Regions from separate parts of the Streptomyces sp. NPDC059452 genome, predicted to be linked through region 4. Evidence: riboswitches for the same ligand, from Rfam matches in the RefSeq annotation. Region 4 holds a riboswitch; each other region holds the start of a gene.

Region 1 (3,911 bases), on a different contig from region 4:
AGCGCGGTGCCCTGCCCAACGGGCTGACCGTGCTGCGCTGCCACCGCCCCGGCCAGCAGGTCGTCGCCGTGGAGATCTTCCTGGACGCCCCGCTGGACGCCGAGCCCGAGGGCCTGGACGGTGTGGCCACGATCATGTCGCGGGCGCTCTCCGAGGGCACCGACAAGCACAGCGCCGAGGAGTTCGCCGCCGAGCTGGAGCGGTGCGGCGCCACCCTGGACGCGCACGCCGACCACCCCGGCGTCCGGGTCTCCCTGGAGGTCCCGGCCTCCCGGCTGGCCAAGGCACTCGGACTGGTCGCCGAGGCCCTGCGCGCCCCGGCCTTCTCCGAGAGCGAGATCGAGCGGCTCGTCGGCAACCGCCTCGACGAGATCCCGCACGAGCAGGCCAACCCGTCCCGGCGCGCCGCCAAGCAGCTCTCCAAGGAGCTCTTTCCGGCCACCGCCCGGATGTCCCGCCCGCGCCTGGGCACCGAGGAGACGGTGCGGCGGATCGACGCCGCCGCCGTGCGCGCCTTCTTCGACGCCCACATCCGCCCGGCCACCGCGACGGCCGTGATCGTCGGCGACCTCACGGGCATCGACCTGGACGCCCTGCTCGCCGACACCCTCGGCGACTGGTCGGGCAACCCGGGCCAGGCCCGCCCGGTCCCGCCGATCACCGCCGACGACACCGGCCGTGTGGTCATCGTGGACCGCCCCGGCGCGGTCCAGACCCAGCTGCTGATCGGCCGCATCGGCGCCGACCGGCACGAGCGCGTCTGGCCCGCCCAGGTGCTCGGCACGTACTGCCTGGGCGGCACCCTCACCTCCCGGCTGGACCGGGTGCTGCGCGAGGAGAAGGGCTACACCTACGGCGTACGGGCCTTCGCCCAGGTCCTGCGCTCGTCCGGCCCCGAATCGGGCGGCGCGGCGATGCTCGCCATCAGCGGTTCGGTGGACACCGAGTCCACCGGCCCGGCGCTGGAGGACCTCTGGAAGGTCCTGCGGACGCTGGCGGCCGAGGGGCTGACCGACGCCGAGCGCGAGACGGCCGTGCAGAACCTGGTGGGCGTCGCCCCGCTGAAGTTCGAGACGGCCGCCTCGGTCGCGAGCACCCTGGCCGACCAGGTCGAGCAGCACCTGCCCGACGACTACCAGGCCCAGCTGTACGCCCGCCTCGCCGAGACGGGCACCGTGGAGGCGACCGCGGCCGTGGTCAGCGCCTTCCCGGTGGACCGGCTGGTCACGGTCCTCGTCGGGGACGCCTCCCGGATCGAGGAGCCGGTGAAGGCGCTCGGCATCGGAGAGGTGACCGTCGTCAGCGGCTGACGCACCGTCGGCACATCAGGACGAAAGGGACCCCGGTGGACAGCAGTCCGCCGGGGTCCTCCCTTTTGTCCACTTAGTGCCATTTACCTGCTCTCAGGGGGGTAACTCCCTCTACGCCCTGTGGGATGCGCGACAAATCCCCCTGTCCGTTTGGTGCTGGGAAGGCGGCCCGCCTAGCGTCGGCCCGGCTGTCCGTCACCCGTACGCCGCATCCGCGGCCCCGGGCAGCCATCGCCGAGTCCCCGTCAGGCGCGAGCCTGGGGAGCCGGGGACCCACACGCAGTCCCTGGGGTGAATCGGATCCCCGTGCCGTGACCCGGCGCGGACATCCGTAGGAGACCTTCCTGCTCCGAACCCGTCAGCTAACCCGGTAGGCGAGAAGGAAGGAAAGGATCAGCCCCTCCATGGCGTTCACCCGTGCCACCGGGAAGCACCGTGCCCCGAGCCGCCTGAAGTGCCGCGGCGCCCGGGCCACCGGCATCGCGGCCCTGGCCACCACCGGAGTCATCGGCTCCCTGGCCTCCCCGGCCGCCGCGGCGGACTCCGGGTCCCCCGAGGCAGCCGAGACCGGACTCACCCGGACCATCGCCCTCGACGCCACGATCGCCGAGCAGATCCAGGCCCAGGCCCGGGCGCAGAAGCAGCGCGCCGAGGCCGTCGCGAAGGCGGAGGCCGAGGCGGCAGCGGCGGCCAAGGTCAAGGCCGCGAAGGCCAGGGCGAAGGCGGAGGCCAGGGCGAAGGCGGAGGCCCAGCGCAAGGCCGAGGCCCGCGCCCAGGAGGTCCGCGAGGAGAAGGCCCGGGCCGCCCGCGCCGCCGAACGCGCCCGGCTCAACGCCTTCCACCTCCCGGTCGCCGGTTCGTACGTCACCACCGGCTACAAGTCGGGCGGCGCGCTCTGGTCCTCCGGCAGCCACTCCGGCGTGGACTTCCGCGCCGCCTCCGGCAGCTCCGTCGTCGCGGTCGGCGCCGGTACGGTCGTCGAGGCCGGCTGGGGCGGCGCGTACGGCAACAACGTCGTGCTGCGGATGGCCGACGGCACGTACACCCAGTACGGCCACCTCTCCTCGATCGGCGTCTCCGTCGGCCAGAGCGTCGCCTCCGGCCAGCAGATCGGCCTCTCCGGCTCCACCGGCAACTCCACCGGCCCCCACCTCCACTTCGAGGCCCGGACCACCCCGGAGTACGGCTCGGACATGGACCCGGTCGCCTACCTGCGCTCGCACGGCGTACGCGTCTGACCCGGCCCCGTACGACCTGCCCGCAGGACCTGCCCGTACGTCCTGCTCGTCCGAAGGCCCCGGCTTCCCGCCGGGGCCTTCGGCAACGCACCCGAAAAGCCCCGCCGCCGGTCTCTCCGCCCCCGGTCCCTGGCCGGAAGATATCCATGGATTCCGGCCCGCCATCGGAAATTGCGGCAGATTGCAATAGAGTCACGGAACAGGCGTCGGCCGGCCGCGTTTCGCGGGGATTAAGGCGGAGGTTCGGACATGCGCATTCCCGCGCATTCGGTATGCACGGCAATCCGTGACGACATCGTCTCCGGTGTCTACGAGCGCGGCGGCCGCCTCACCGAGGAGCTGCTGGCACGGCGGTACGGGGTCTCCCGCGTCCCGGTGCGCGAGGCGCTGCGCACCCTGGAGTCCGAAGGCTTCGTCACCACCCGCAGGCACGCCGGGGCCTGTGTCGCCGAACCCACCGAGCGGGAGGCGGCCGACCTGCTGGAGGTCCGGATGCTCCTGGAGCCGCTGGCCGCCGCGCGGGCCGCCCAGCGCCGTACGGAGGCCCACCTCAAGGTGTTGCGCGGGCTGGTCAGACTGGGCCAGGAGCGGGCGCGCAGGGGGGAGGGGGAGGATCTGCGGTCGCTGGGCGGCTGGTTCCACGAGACCCTCGCCCAGGCCTCCGGCAGCCCCGGCCTCATCGCGCTGCTCACCCAGCTCAGACACAAGGTCGCCTGGATGTACGCGGTCGAGCAGCCGGCCCGCCCGGCCGACTCCTGGGCCGAGCACGGCGCCATCGTGGACGCGGTCGCGCGCGGCGACGCGGAACGGGCCAGGGCGCTCACCGCCCAGCATGCGGAACGGGCCGCGGGCGCCCACCGGCTGCGCCGCCCGGACCGGCCCGGCCGGCGCACTGCGCCCCCGCCCCGGGTGAGTTCTTCGCAACACGGCGTAAACATCGCGGGTGTCCGTCATTAACAAGGACGCCGTATACAAAGAGAAGTAATTGCCGAGGGTTTTATTCGTGCTGCCCGAATAATTCCCGAGTGGTCGATACGCCGATATGCCGATGCAGTCCGTTCGTCGGTGCGTCGGTGCCGGGAATAACGAAAGAGCCGTGGTTCCCCTCGGGGGAACCACGGCTCGGGTCCGTCGCCGTTGGATACGGGCCCGGGATCGTCAGACGGTCTCGGGAAGCTCTTCGAGACCCTCGGCGACCAGCTTCGCCAGACGGTCCAGGGCGGCCTCGGCGTTGTCCGCGTCGGAGGCGAGCACGATCTCCTCGCCGCCCTGCGCACCCAGACCGAGCACCGCGAGCATGGAGGCGGCGTTGACCGGGTTGCCGTCGGCCTTGGCGATCGTCACGGGGACGCCGGAAGCCGTG
Region 2 (3,911 bases), on a different contig from region 4:
GCGCGACGGAGTTTCCTGCGCCCGGCAGCGTCACGTTGAGTGCTCAACAGCTTCATGCTCCTCAGTTCCTGCTTGTCAGTCGCACGGAAGGCAAACCCCATGGGCTCCGCGAACGGCAGACACCGCCGCCCTCGTCAGGCACCCGCCATCGTCGTCGCCGCAGGCGTGACCGGATCGGCCATCGCCATCCCGCTCCTCGGCGCGACAGGCGCGAGCGCGGCCGAGGCCACCACCTGGGACCGGGTCGCGGAATGCGAGAGCGGCGGCATGTGGAGCGCCGACCTCGGCAACGGCTACTACGGCGGGCTCCAGTTCTCGCAGGAGACCTGGTCGGCGTACGGCGGCACCGACTTCGCGACCCGGGCCGACCTGGCCAGCCGGTCGCAGCAGATAGCCGTGGCCGAGAAGGTCCTGGCCGACCAGGGGCCGCAGGCGTGGCCGAGCTGTGCGGTGATCTCGGGCCTCGCGGTGGACGGCAGCCTGCCCGGCGTCGACCCCGGCACCGCACCCTCCACCGACCCCACCCAGGCTCCGACGACCGCCCCGGCGGACGAGGCGGATGAAAAGGGCGAGTCGAAGGTTTCGGGCGAGGCGGATAAGTCGGGCAAGACGGGCGAGGTAGGTAAGACGGGTGGGGTAGGTAAGTCCGGCGAGGCAGGCGAGACCGGCGGAGTCGACAAGGGTGGCAAGTCCGGCAAGTCCGGCAAGTCCGGCAAGGGTGACACGGTCGACCCCTCGGCGAAGCCCTCCGCGTCACCCACCGCCGGGAAGAGCGGCGGGACCGGCTCCCCCGACGCCTCGCAGCCCTCCGCCTCCCAGGGCGCCGACCGCACCGGCGGCAAGCACCGGGGCGCCCCCGCCCCCGAGGAGGCCGGTGCGGTGGGCCAGGAGGACGGCCCCCGGGAGTCCGGCCGGCACGCCTCGCGCGGCGAAGGCGATGCGCGGGACTCCGGCGCGGTCACGGCGGGCGGGTACACCGTGCAGCCCGGGGACAACCTCTGGGCGATCGCCGACGCCCAGGAGCTCCCCCAGGGCTGGACCGGCCTGTACGAGGCCAACAAGGACCTTCTGGGCTCCGATCCGGACCTGATCCTGCCCGGTCAGAGCCTGGATCTGGGTCTGGGTCAGGACGCGGAAAAGGGTGCGGACAAGGGCACGGGTGAGGGCGCGGGCGAGGGTGCCGGGAAGGGTGCTGCGGAGAGCGTCGAGGAGCCTTCCGCCAACTGATTCAATTAGGAAAAACACCCCCAAAATCACGGGTAGTTCAGAGGCCTATGTCCACTTATGCGTAAGTGAGACATGGGTCTCTTTGCTTCAACTGGCGTGTTGCGTCCGCTCGATCGGCGCAGATCCCCTCCGACCTGCGGAAACGATCCGTCAGGGTAAGCAAGTAAGCGCCGATTGGCCCAGTATGTCCGTCTTTGAATGTGGGGGTCGCCTGTGTTTACGGTCGGAACCGCTCGCACCGCGGGCCCCGTCGACCGTCACGCCGAATCCTGCCGTCGGTCGAAGGGAACAGACGCGTAAAGCGCCGTAGGCAGGAGCGGGGGACCCAGGTAAGCCGCCGGGTCCGCACGGCCCCTTCGAAGTCGAAGTCGAAGTCGAAGACGGGGACGTACGGGACCGGCTAGGGGTGAAGCCGCGTGCAAGGTCACGCGGCCGGGCAACTCATTGGCCCGAACCCGACAGCTCACCTCGCAGGCGTCGGTGAGGAGATCGTTCCATGCTGCTGAACAGCAAGGGCAAGCACCGCCGCCCGTCCAAGGCCACCCGTCTTGCCACCCTGGCGGGCGTCACGGGTGCCGCCGTCGCCATCCCGCTGATGGGCGCGACCGGCGCTTCCGCCGCCTCCGTCTCCACGTGGGACGCCGTCGCCCAGTGCGAGTCCGGCGGCAACTGGTCCATCAACACCGGCAACGGCTACTACGGCGGGCTCCAGTTCTCGCAGTCCAGCTGGGCCGCCGCCGGTGGTACGCAGTACGCCCCCCGCGCCGACCTGGCCTCCAAGGACCAGCAGATCGCCACCGCCGAGCGGCTTCTCGACATGCAGGGTCCGGGCGCCTGGGCCTGTGCCGGTGCCGGCGGTCTCACCAACGACGGTGTGGACCCGGGTGTGAACACCGGCTCCGGCCAGTCCGCGAGCAAGCCGCAGCAGGCCCCGCAGGCGCAGCCCGAGCGCAAGGCCGAGCAGCCCACCACGCGCAGCGAGCAGCGCACCGCCCCGGCCGCCCCCAAGGCCGAGAGCTCCAAGAAGACCGTCACCACCCCGACCGGTGAGAAGGTCCAGAAGGGCGACGGCGAGTACAAGGTCAAGGCCGGCGACACCCTCAGCAAGATCGCTGAGAAGGAGGGCGTCAAGGGCGGCTGGGCCAAGCTCTTCGAGCTCAACGACGACATCGTCAAAGACGCGGACCTGATCTTCCCGGGTCAGCAGCTCCACCTGAAGTAGCAGCCGGCTCTCCTCCCCGGAGGGAGGGGGTCCGGCGGCTCCCTCCCTCGCACGGCTCCCCGGCCCGGCGCGCTCACCCCCCGTGCGCGCCGGGCCGGGGTCTTTCCGCGAGGAAGCCCAGGGGGATGCGTTCACCGGCGGATGAGAATGAGGGGGGATTCGTTCACCTCTTGTCGCCAGCGCGTGTTACCGGCCAGTAGATTTTTGGAGTTTTGTCCCGTCATGCAGGCCCTTGGGTCCTTTTTCGTCCCAGGAGACGGGCGGTCGTCCGACTGATGCGGCCGGGCCGGTTAGGCTCGTGTCGCAAGGCCACAGTGACCCTGCACAACCAGTGTCAGATCCCAGAAGGAGATGCCTCGTGCCGTCCATCGACGTCGTCGTAGCCAGGGAAATCCTCGACTCCCGGGGCAACCCCACGGTCGAGGTCGAGGTTGGCCTCGACGACGGCAGCACGGGCCGTGCTGCCGTTCCGTCCGGCGCCTCCACCGGAGCGTTCGAGGCCGTTGAGCTTCGCGACGGTGACCCCAACCGCTACCAGGGCAAGGGCGTCGAGAAGGCCGTCCTCGCCGTCATCGAGCAGATCGGCCCGGAGCTCGTCGGGTACGACGCCACCGAGCAGCGCCTCATCGACCAGGCGATGTTCGACCTGGACGCCACCGAGAACAAGGCCTCGCTCGGCGCGAACGCCATCCTCGGTGTCTCGCTCGCCGTCGCGCACGCCGCCTCCGAGGCGTCCGACCTGCCGCTCTTCCGCTACCTCGGTGGCCCGAACGCGCACCTGCTGCCCGTTCCGATGATGAACATCGTGAACGGCGGCTCGCACGCCGACTCCAACGTGGACATCCAGGAGTTCATGATCGCGCCGATCGGCGCGGAGTCCTTCTCCGAGGCCCTGCGCTGGGGCGCGGAGGTCTACCACACGCTGAAGAAGGTCCTCAAGGCCAAGGGCCTGTCCACCGGACTCGGCGACGAGGGCGGCTTCGCCCCGAACCTGGAGTCCAACCGCGCCGCCCTGGACCTCATCGTCGAGGCCATCAAGGAGGCCGGTTACGTCCCGGGCCGTGACATCGCGCTCGCGCTCGACGCCGCCGCGTCCGAGTTCTACAAGGACGGCGTCTACGAGTTCGAGGGCAAGTCCCGCTCGGCCGCCGAGATGACCGAGTACTACGAGGAGCTCGTCTCCGCGTACCCGCTGGTCTCCATCGAGGACCCGCTGTACGAGGACGACTGGGACGGCTGGAAGACCATCACCGACCGCATCGGCGCCAAGGTCCAGATCGTCGGCGACGACCTCTTCGTCACCAACCCCGAGCGCCTGGTCCGTGGCATCGAGGAGGGCTCCGCCAACGCCCTGCTCGTCAAGGTCAACCAGATCGGTTCGCTGACCGAGGCCCTGGACGCCGTCGAGCTGGCCCAGCGCAACGGTCTCAAGTGCATGATGTCGCACCGCTCCGGCGAGACC
Region 3 (3,911 bases), on a different contig from region 4:
CCGGCGTTGGTCCACAGGTTCTTGGGGCGGCGGCTCTCGTTGCGCTCGATGACCGCGTTGGCGGCGGAGAGGATCGTCTGCGTGGAGCGGTAGTTCTGCTCCAGGAGGATCGTCTTCGCGTCCGGGTAGTCCTCCTCGAACTGGAGGATGTTGCGGATGGTCGCGCCCCGGAAGGCGTAGATGGACTGGTCCGCGTCACCGACGACACACAGCTCGGCGGGGGCGTCGGCGGCCTCTCCGGAGGGACCGACCAGCTCCCGTACCAGCGTGTACTGGGCGTGGTTGGTGTCCTGGTACTCGTCGACCAGGACATGGCGGAAGCGGCGGCGGTAGTGCTCGGCGACATCCGGGAAGGCCTGGAGGAGGTGGACCGTCGTCATGATGATGTCGTCGAAGTCCAGCGCGTTGGCCTCGCGCAGACGGGCCTGGTAGAGCGCGTACGCCTGGGCCAGGGTCTTCTCGAAGCCGTCGGCCGCCTGTCCGGCGAAGGTCTCCTCGTCGATGAGCTCGTTCTTGAGGTTGGAGACCTTGGCGGTGAAGGACTTCGGCGGATAGCGCTTGGGGTCCAGGTCGAGATCGCGGCAGACCAGGGCCATCAGGCGCTTGGAGTCGGCGGCGTCGTAGATCGAGAACGACGAGGTGAAGCCGAGCTTCTTCGACTCGCGGCGCAGGATGCGGACGCACGCGCTGTGGAAGGTCATGACCCACATGGCGTTGGCGCGCGGGCCCACCAGCTGCTCCACGCGCTCCTTCATCTCGCCCGCGGCCTTGTTGGTGAAGGTGATCGCGAGGATCTGCCCCGGGTGCACCCCGCGCTCGGCCAGCAGGTGGGCGATGCGGTGGGTCAGCACCCGGGTCTTGCCGGAGCCTGCCCCGGCGACGATGAGCAGCGGGGACCCGGCGTGCACGACGGCGGCGCGCTGCTCGGTGTTCAGCCCGTCGAGCAGCGCGGCGGAGTCGATGACCGGGCGCGGGTGGCCGTCCCGGTAATACCCGTCCCGGGGCGGCGGGGGCGCGTCGAAGACGCCCTCGAAGAGACCCTCCGGCACCGCTTCGGGTGCGTGGTCCTCGGGGGGCGGCGGCGGGCCGTCCTCCGCGGACTGGAGGCCGGTCAGGAAACTGTCGTCAAAGAGGCTGCTCATCGCCATCCGAGTCTAGGGGGCGGGACTGACAACGTTCGGCCGAAGTCCGGAAGGCGATGTCCACACCCGTACGCACGGAGAGCGGACGTCCACGTTCCGTGAAGAAGGGCCCGGTCGGAGGGGGTGCCGGGGGGCCCGATCCGAAAAGGTCACGAAAATGTATCGGGCATATCGCTCATCCTCCTTCCCAGCGGCGGGGCCGGTTGGCTAGCGTGCTCGATCAGGTGATCCGTAGCTCCCTGGGGCGAACCGCGCCTCACGGTCACCTCTGCCGAATCCGCGCTGCCCTCCCGGCAGTTCGGAACCGGGGACCCACACGCGTAAACCGGGGTGAATCGGTCCGTACCCTCCCATCCGGACCGTAGGACAGCCTTCCGTTCCGTCCGAACCCGACAGCTAACCCGGTAGGCGGTCCACGGAAGGAGATGCCGGTCTTGGCATCGCATCGCAAGCCACGCACGAAGGTGCGCACCACCACCCCCGCCGTCGGGTTCACGACGGCCGCGCTGGCCTCGGTGACGCTGCTCTCCACGCAGAGCGCGACCGCCGCCCCCGCGGAGCCGAAGCCCGCCGTGGAGGACGTACAGAAGAAGGTCGACGAGCTCTACCGGCAGGCGGGCAGCGCCACCCAGCGGTACAACCGGGCGAAGGCCGCCTCCACGGCCCAGCGCACCAAGGTCGACACGCTGCTCTCCGACGTGGCGAAGCGGACCGAGAAGATCAACGAGGCGCGCCGGGCGCTGGGGTCCTACGCGGCCGCGCAGTACCGCACCGGCGGCATCGCGCCCACCGCGACCTTCTTCCTGGCGGACGACCCCCAGTCGTACTTCGACCAGAACCAGGTGATGAGCCGGGCGACGGAACGGCAGCAGAAGGCGGTCGACGACTTCCGTACGCAGCAGGCGGCGGCGTCGAAGAAGCGTGCGGAGGCCGTGCGGAGCCTGGAGGCGCTCACCGAGACGCAGGCCACGCTCCGCTCCAGCAAGCGGAGCGTGCAGACCAAGCTCACCGAGGCCCGGACCCTGCTCTCGAAGCTGACCGCCGAGGAGAAGGCGCGGCTGGCGGAGCTGGAGCGCAAGAAGGAGGCCGAGGCCAGGAAGAAGGCGGAGAAGCTGGCCCTCCGGCAGGCAGCCGAGAAGAAGGAGCGCGAGGAGGCGGAGAAGAAGGCCCGCGAGGAGGCCGCGAAGGAGTCCGGCGGGGACAACGACTCCGGTTCCGGTTCCGGCAGCGGTACGGGGACGAGCCCGGGTGCCGGTACGGGAACGGGTACGGGTGCCGGGGCGGGCAGCGGCTACGCGGCCAAGGCCGAGCAGGTGCTGGCCTTCGCCCGCGCCCAGATCGGCAAGCCGTACGTGTGGGGGGCCTCGGGCCCGTCCTCGTACGACTGCTCGGGGCTGACCCAGGCGGCGTGGCGGGAGGCGGGGGTGACACTGCCCCGGACCACCTGGGACCAGGTGAAGGTGGGCACCCGGGTCGCGACCTCGGACCTTCAGCCCGGGGACCTGGTCTTCTTCTACGACGACATCAGCCACGTCGGCATCTACAAGGGCGACGGGATGATGATCCACGCCCCGAAGCCGGGGACGAACGTGCGCGAGGAGTCGATCTACTCCATGCCGATCTACGGGAGCGTGCGCCCGGCGTAGGGCAGTGCGGGGTGGTGTAGGGACTCAATAGATCTGTCGGATTCTCAACGTTCTGTCGTCAACTTGTCGTTTCCGACACGCTGTTGAGAATTGCTCTGCCGAGTGATTGTAGGGCCCTGGAGCATCTCCAGGGCCCGTTCACGCATGGTACGCCGCAGCCGTTGGGCATCCTCGCCCGAGATCACGATCAGTGGTCACTTGATTGCGTACAGCGGGGGTGGCGGTGGCAGATCATTTGTCTCGTGCGGTGATTCCGGGTGCCGACGTGGTCCAGGTGCGGTACCGGCAGGCGGACGGAGAGTTCACGGAGACGACGTTGGACCGGCTCATGGCCACGGAGGTAGTAGCCGGACTGCCAGTGCGAGATTTCCGCTGGTACAAGGGGCGTCGGCACTACTCCGGCTGGTATCACTCAGTGACGGGCGATCGGCTGGTGGCCTATGAGAGCCGCCTGGAGCTCGCGAGGATCTTGCTGGCGGACTTCGCCCGAGACGTGGTGGGGATTGCTGCTCAGCCCTTCCTGGTGACCGGGGATGACGGCGTCCGCCGACGCCGCCATGTCCCTGATCTTCTCCTGGTACACGCCGATGGGCTGGTGACCGTGGTGGATGTCAAGGCTCCGCAGCGCATCAAGGACCCGGATGTCGTCACCCAGTTCGCGTGGATGAAAGGGCTCTGTTCGTTGCGAGGCTGGGTTTTCGAGGCCTGGACGGGCACCAAGCCGGTCGTCATGGAGAACGTCCGGTTCCTGGCCGGCTATCGGCGGCGGCAGGTCGTCGAGTCGCGGCTGTTCCCCGAAGTGCTGGAGGCCGCACGGGTGCAGGGCACCATCGGCGGCATCGAGAAGGCTCTGTCCCGTCGGCACCTCGCGGATGCGGTCCGCCCGGCTCTGCTTCATCTGGTGTGGACGGGTGCTCTGTCAGCTGACCTTTCGGATCCCCTGAGTTCGCAGACTTCGGTTCGCCTCGCTGGTGAGGGAGGCAACGGCTGATGGGTGGACACGCGGTCACCGTATTTCCCGGCTCGCAGCTGGCATTCTGCGGCGAGGTTGTCGAGGTCGTGGAGTTCAGCCATCGGGGCGTGACCATCCGCAACGTGCGAACCGGCGAATTCTCCACGGTTT
Region 4 (3,911 bases):
TCCAGGGAGGCCTGGAGGCGCTCGGGGCTGATGTTGGAGGCGGCGATCTGGCGGACCTTGCCGTCCTTCACCAGCTGGTCGAGGGCGGTGATGATCTCCTCGACCGGGACGGTCTCGTCGTCGAAGTGCGTGTAGTAGAGGTCGATGTGGTCGGTACCGAGCCGGCGCAGCGACTGCTCGGCCGCGCCCTTGATGGTGGCGGCGGAGAGCCCCTTGTAGTCGGGGTGGGCACCGACCTTGGTGGCCACGACGATGTCGGAGCGGTTGGAGCGCGAGGCGAGCCACTTGCCGATGACGGTCTCCGACTCGCCGCCGTGGTTGCCCTCGATCCAGGCGGTGTAGGCGTCGGCGGTGTCGATGAAGTTGCCGCCGGCGGCGACGTACGCGTCCAGGACGGCGAAGGACTGGTCCTCGTCCGCCGTCCAGCCGAAGACGTTGCCGCCGAGGGAGAGGGGGAAGACCTGGAGGTCGGAGCTGCCGAGCGGGCGCAGAGAAGTCATGTGGGTGTTCAACGGCGGTGGCGGATCCCGGTATTCCACCCGCTCGCCCGTACACGCCCGCGCGCGCGACGCAGGCACTCGCAACGCGCCCGCACAGACCGGCAGCCCTGACGTCGGGGGGTGAGCGTCAGGGCTGCCGGGGTTCTGGGTGGTGCCGAGGCTTCTGGGTGGCACCGGGGGTTCTGGGTGGTACCAGGGTTCTGGGTGGTACCGGGGTTTCTCTCCGGTACGACGACGAACGACGTACCGGGGTCTCAGACGTTGAGGCCCTTGCTGTTCAGCCAGGCGATCGGGTCCATGGCCGAGCCGCCCGCGGTGCGGACCTCCAGGTGGAGGTGGACGCCGGTCACGTTGCCGGTCGCGCCCATGCGGCCGATGGTGTCACCGGTGCTGACCTTCTGGCCGACCGAGACGTCGATCGAGGACTGGTGCGCGTACCAGATCTCCGTACCGTCCTCCAGCTGGAGGACCGTTCGGTAGCCGTACGAACCGGACCAGCCGGCCGACGTGATCGTGCCGCTGTGCACGGCCTTGAGCGGCGAACCGGCCGCCCCGGCGAAGTCCGTGCCGGTGTGCTGGCCGGACGACCACATCGCGCCGGACTGGCCGTAGGTCGAGGTGATCGTGTACCCGGAGGCGGGCAGGGTGAAGCTGGCGCGGAGCTTGGCGAGGCGTTCTTCCTCGGCCTTCTTCGCCGCCGCTTCCTCCGCCGCCTTCTTCTCGGCGGCGGCCTTGGCCTTGGCTTCGGCCTCCGCCTCGTCCTGCTGCTTCTTCGCGTCGGCGGCGGCCTTCTCCGCGGCCGCCTTCTCCTCGGCGGCCTTGGCCTCCGCGTCAGCGCTGGCCTGCTGCTGTTCGGCCTGCTGGAGGATCCGGGCGCGCAGGGCCTCGCCCGCGTCGGTCGTGCCCTCCTCGGCCTCGGCGGCCGTGAGGCTCACGGCCGTGAGCGGCGCGGCGACCGGCGCGGCCTCCGCGGGCTCCTCGGACATGAAGGCCCCGACACCGGGAAGGGACTTGGCGTCGGGGAGGTTGTCCACGATGGAATCGGGAAGGGAGATGGAGACCGGCGGCTTGCTCTGGGCGGTGGCCATGCCACCCGCACCGACGGCCGCTATGACGCCGACCCCGAGGACGGTGGAGCTACGGGCGAGGCCTCGCTGCTTGGCCACGCGGTGCTTGCCGCGCACGGGACGGATGGACTCCGCGGTGGGGTTCCATTCCTCCCACGTCCGCTCCGGGCCACCGAGACCGTCGGCAGTGAAGGGTGACGGGGCCTCAGGGGCAGGGTTGTTGGACGCCACGTGGGCGCACTCCTTTCCTTCCTTCTCGCCTACCGGGTTAGCTGACGGGTTCGGAGCAGGAAGGTCTCCTACGGGCCCCTCCGCCTCTCACGAGACGCAGGCGTCCGATTCACCCCATGTAGGTGGTTCCCCGGTTCCCTTGCGGGATTCGGCGCTCGCGCACGGCGCCGTCTCTGACGACGGCTGGGACGACCGCGCTGCGTTATCGAACGTTAATAGACAGGCGGGCCCGATTCCAAGCTGTTCCTGTTGATCATTAACGGCTTCGACGGGGATTTACCACCCACAAGCGGCCCGAATCGGACGACTTGACGACCCCTCGCCCACACCTCTTTTTCTGATGGTGTGTCAACTGTTATGCGGAGTGGTGCTCATCGGTCACGCACCGTGTCATCGCCCCGGCCGACGATCTTGACCGTCGTCCGCCGCGGCGGCTGCCCCTCCGCCGGCCGGCTCACCGCGAGCAGCGCCATGTCGTCCGTGGACCGGCCTCCGGTGTGCAGCCGTACGTCGTCGGTGAGCGCCGAGAGCAGTTCCTCGGGGCCGGGGAAGATCCGGCCGCGCAGCCGGGCCGCCGGATCGTAGAAGGCCCCGTTCGCGTCCCGCGCCTCGGAGAGGCCGTCCGTGAAGGCGAGCAGCGTCGACCCCGGGGGCATCTCCCACTCGTCGGACCGGTCGGGCCACACCCCGAGGTCCATCCCCAGCGGCATCGCGGGCACACTCGGCGCGAGGACCTCCAGGGCCCCGTCCGCGTACAGCAGGATCGGCTCGGGGTGGCCTCGGTTGACGAGCCGCAGCGAGGCCGAACCCGGCGGGATCTCGGCCAGTACGGCGGTGATGAACCCCTCCATGGCGTCCAGCCCGTACCGCCGCGTCCCCTCCCGTGCCAGCGCCCGCTCCAGCCGCTGCGCCACGCCCTCCAGGGACCGCTCCTGCTCGGCGGCCTCCCGGAACGCGCCGATGATCACCGCCACCGCCTCCACGGCGTCCAGCCCCTTGCCGCGTACGTCCCCGACGACCAGGCGTACGCCGTACGGGGTGTCCGCCACCGCGAACAGGTCCCCGCCGACGAACTCGTCCGCCTGCGCCGCCTCGTACCGCGCGGCCACCTGGAGCCCGCCGATCCGCTCCGCCGGGGTCGGCAGCACGGCCCGCATGGCGGTCTCCGCGATGACCCGGGCCGAGGCCAGCTGCTCGTTGCTGCGGCGTACGACCCCGTTGATGACGAGGGCCAGGGCCGCGGCGGTGAGCACGGTGATCATCTCGATGACCGGGACGACCTCGGTGGACGTACCGTCGGAGAGCCGCATCGCGATGACGGAGAGGACCGAGGCCACGCCCGTACGGATGGTGCTGGCGAGCGAGAAGAAGGGCGCGGCGATCAGCGGCGCGGCCACGAACAGGGGGACGGCGGTGAAGTTGGGCGGGGCGATCGAGTCGAAGAGGAGCCCGCCGCCGATCAGCAGCACCGGCAACAGCCGGACGAACCGCCGGGTCCCGCGGCTCTGCGCCACCACCGGCTTCCCCCGCCCGGTGGCCCCGGACTTCCCCCACCCGGCGGACCCGGACTTCCCCGGCCCCGCGGACCCGGACTTCCCCGGCCCGGCAGAACCGGACTTCCCGCGCCCCATGGCCCCGGACATGCCGCGCCCCGGGACGCCGAAGCTTCCCGTCACGCGTCCGCGCCCCTTCTCCGCCATCCCCACCTGTGCACTCCTGCCCGGTCCGGCCACGGCTGCGGACGGTACCGCGCCCCGTCCAGGCTTCCCGGAGCCGCGCCGTGCGGCGACTCGTCATCGGCCAAATAGGGGGAAGCGGTCCAGAACGCCGCGCCCTCCGCGGTCAGTCGGAGAGCCGCCGTTCCGCGTAGATCGTCAGTGCATCCCGTACGAAGGCGGCGGTGCCGTCTCCGTAGCGATCGTAGTTCTTTCCGAAACGCGGGTCGGCGACATACATCTCGCCGAGCCCGATCACGTACGAGCGGCCCGGCGCGCTGCGCGGCTCGTGGCCCGGCGCCCTGCCCAGCTCCTCGCCTGACGCCCTGCCCGGCCCCTCGTCCCGTGCCGTGGACGACGACAGCCAGGCGCAGTGCCGCCGCGCGATGTCCTGCGCC

Evidence for each region. A riboswitch is a leader RNA that binds a small molecule or an ion and turns the genes downstream of it on or off. The one in region 4 is predicted to bind cyclic di-AMP.
Region 1: another riboswitch for cyclic di-AMP. It lies ahead of ACFW9Z_RS22540 (M23 family metallopeptidase); the one in region 4 lies ahead of ACFW9Z_RS25415 (M23 family metallopeptidase).
Region 2: another riboswitch for cyclic di-AMP. It lies ahead of ACFW9Z_RS19880 (transglycosylase family protein); the one in region 4 lies ahead of ACFW9Z_RS25415 (M23 family metallopeptidase).
Region 3: another riboswitch for cyclic di-AMP. It lies ahead of ACFW9Z_RS35035 (NlpC/P60 family protein); the one in region 4 lies ahead of ACFW9Z_RS25415 (M23 family metallopeptidase).

Annotation. Positions count from the first base shown of each region.
Region 1 covers NZ_JBHYVE010000017.1:88,920-92,830, reverse strand. Annotated here, with positions in the region: gene ACFW9Z_RS22545 (M16 family metallopeptidase) at 1-1,310, shown strand, start outside; cyclic di-AMP (ydaO/yuaA leader) riboswitch at 1,533-1,701, shown strand; gene ACFW9Z_RS22540 (M23 family metallopeptidase) at 1,715-2,548, shown strand; gene ACFW9Z_RS22535 (GntR family transcriptional regulator) at 2,798-3,505, shown strand; gene ACFW9Z_RS22530 (HPr family phosphocarrier protein) at 3,707-3,911, opposite strand, start outside.
Region 2 covers NZ_JBHYVE010000014.1:101,303-105,213, forward strand. Annotated here, with positions in the region: gene ACFW9Z_RS19875 (transglycosylase family protein) at 100-1,227, shown strand; cyclic di-AMP (ydaO/yuaA leader) riboswitch at 1,520-1,719, shown strand; gene ACFW9Z_RS19880 (transglycosylase family protein) at 1,724-2,449, shown strand; gene eno (phosphopyruvate hydratase) at 2,808-3,911, shown strand, end outside.
Region 3 covers NZ_JBHYVE010000049.1:16,483-20,393, forward strand. Annotated here, with positions in the region: gene pcrA (DNA helicase PcrA) at 1-1,142, opposite strand, end outside; cyclic di-AMP (ydaO/yuaA leader) riboswitch at 1,402-1,569, shown strand; gene ACFW9Z_RS35035 (NlpC/P60 family protein) at 1,568-2,788, shown strand; gene ACFW9Z_RS35040 (TnsA-like heteromeric transposase endonuclease subunit) at 3,012-3,779, shown strand; gene ACFW9Z_RS35045 (Mu transposase C-terminal domain-containing protein) at 3,779-3,911, shown strand, end outside.
Region 4 covers NZ_JBHYVE010000021.1:19,437-23,347, forward strand. Annotated here, with positions in the region: gene ACFW9Z_RS25410 (aldo/keto reductase) at 1-500, opposite strand, end outside; gene ACFW9Z_RS25415 (M23 family metallopeptidase) at 755-1,798, opposite strand; cyclic di-AMP (ydaO/yuaA leader) riboswitch at 1,810-1,962, opposite strand; gene ACFW9Z_RS25420 (PP2C family protein-serine/threonine phosphatase) at 2,170-3,498, opposite strand; gene ACFW9Z_RS25425 (MerR family transcriptional regulator) at 3,641-3,911, opposite strand, start outside.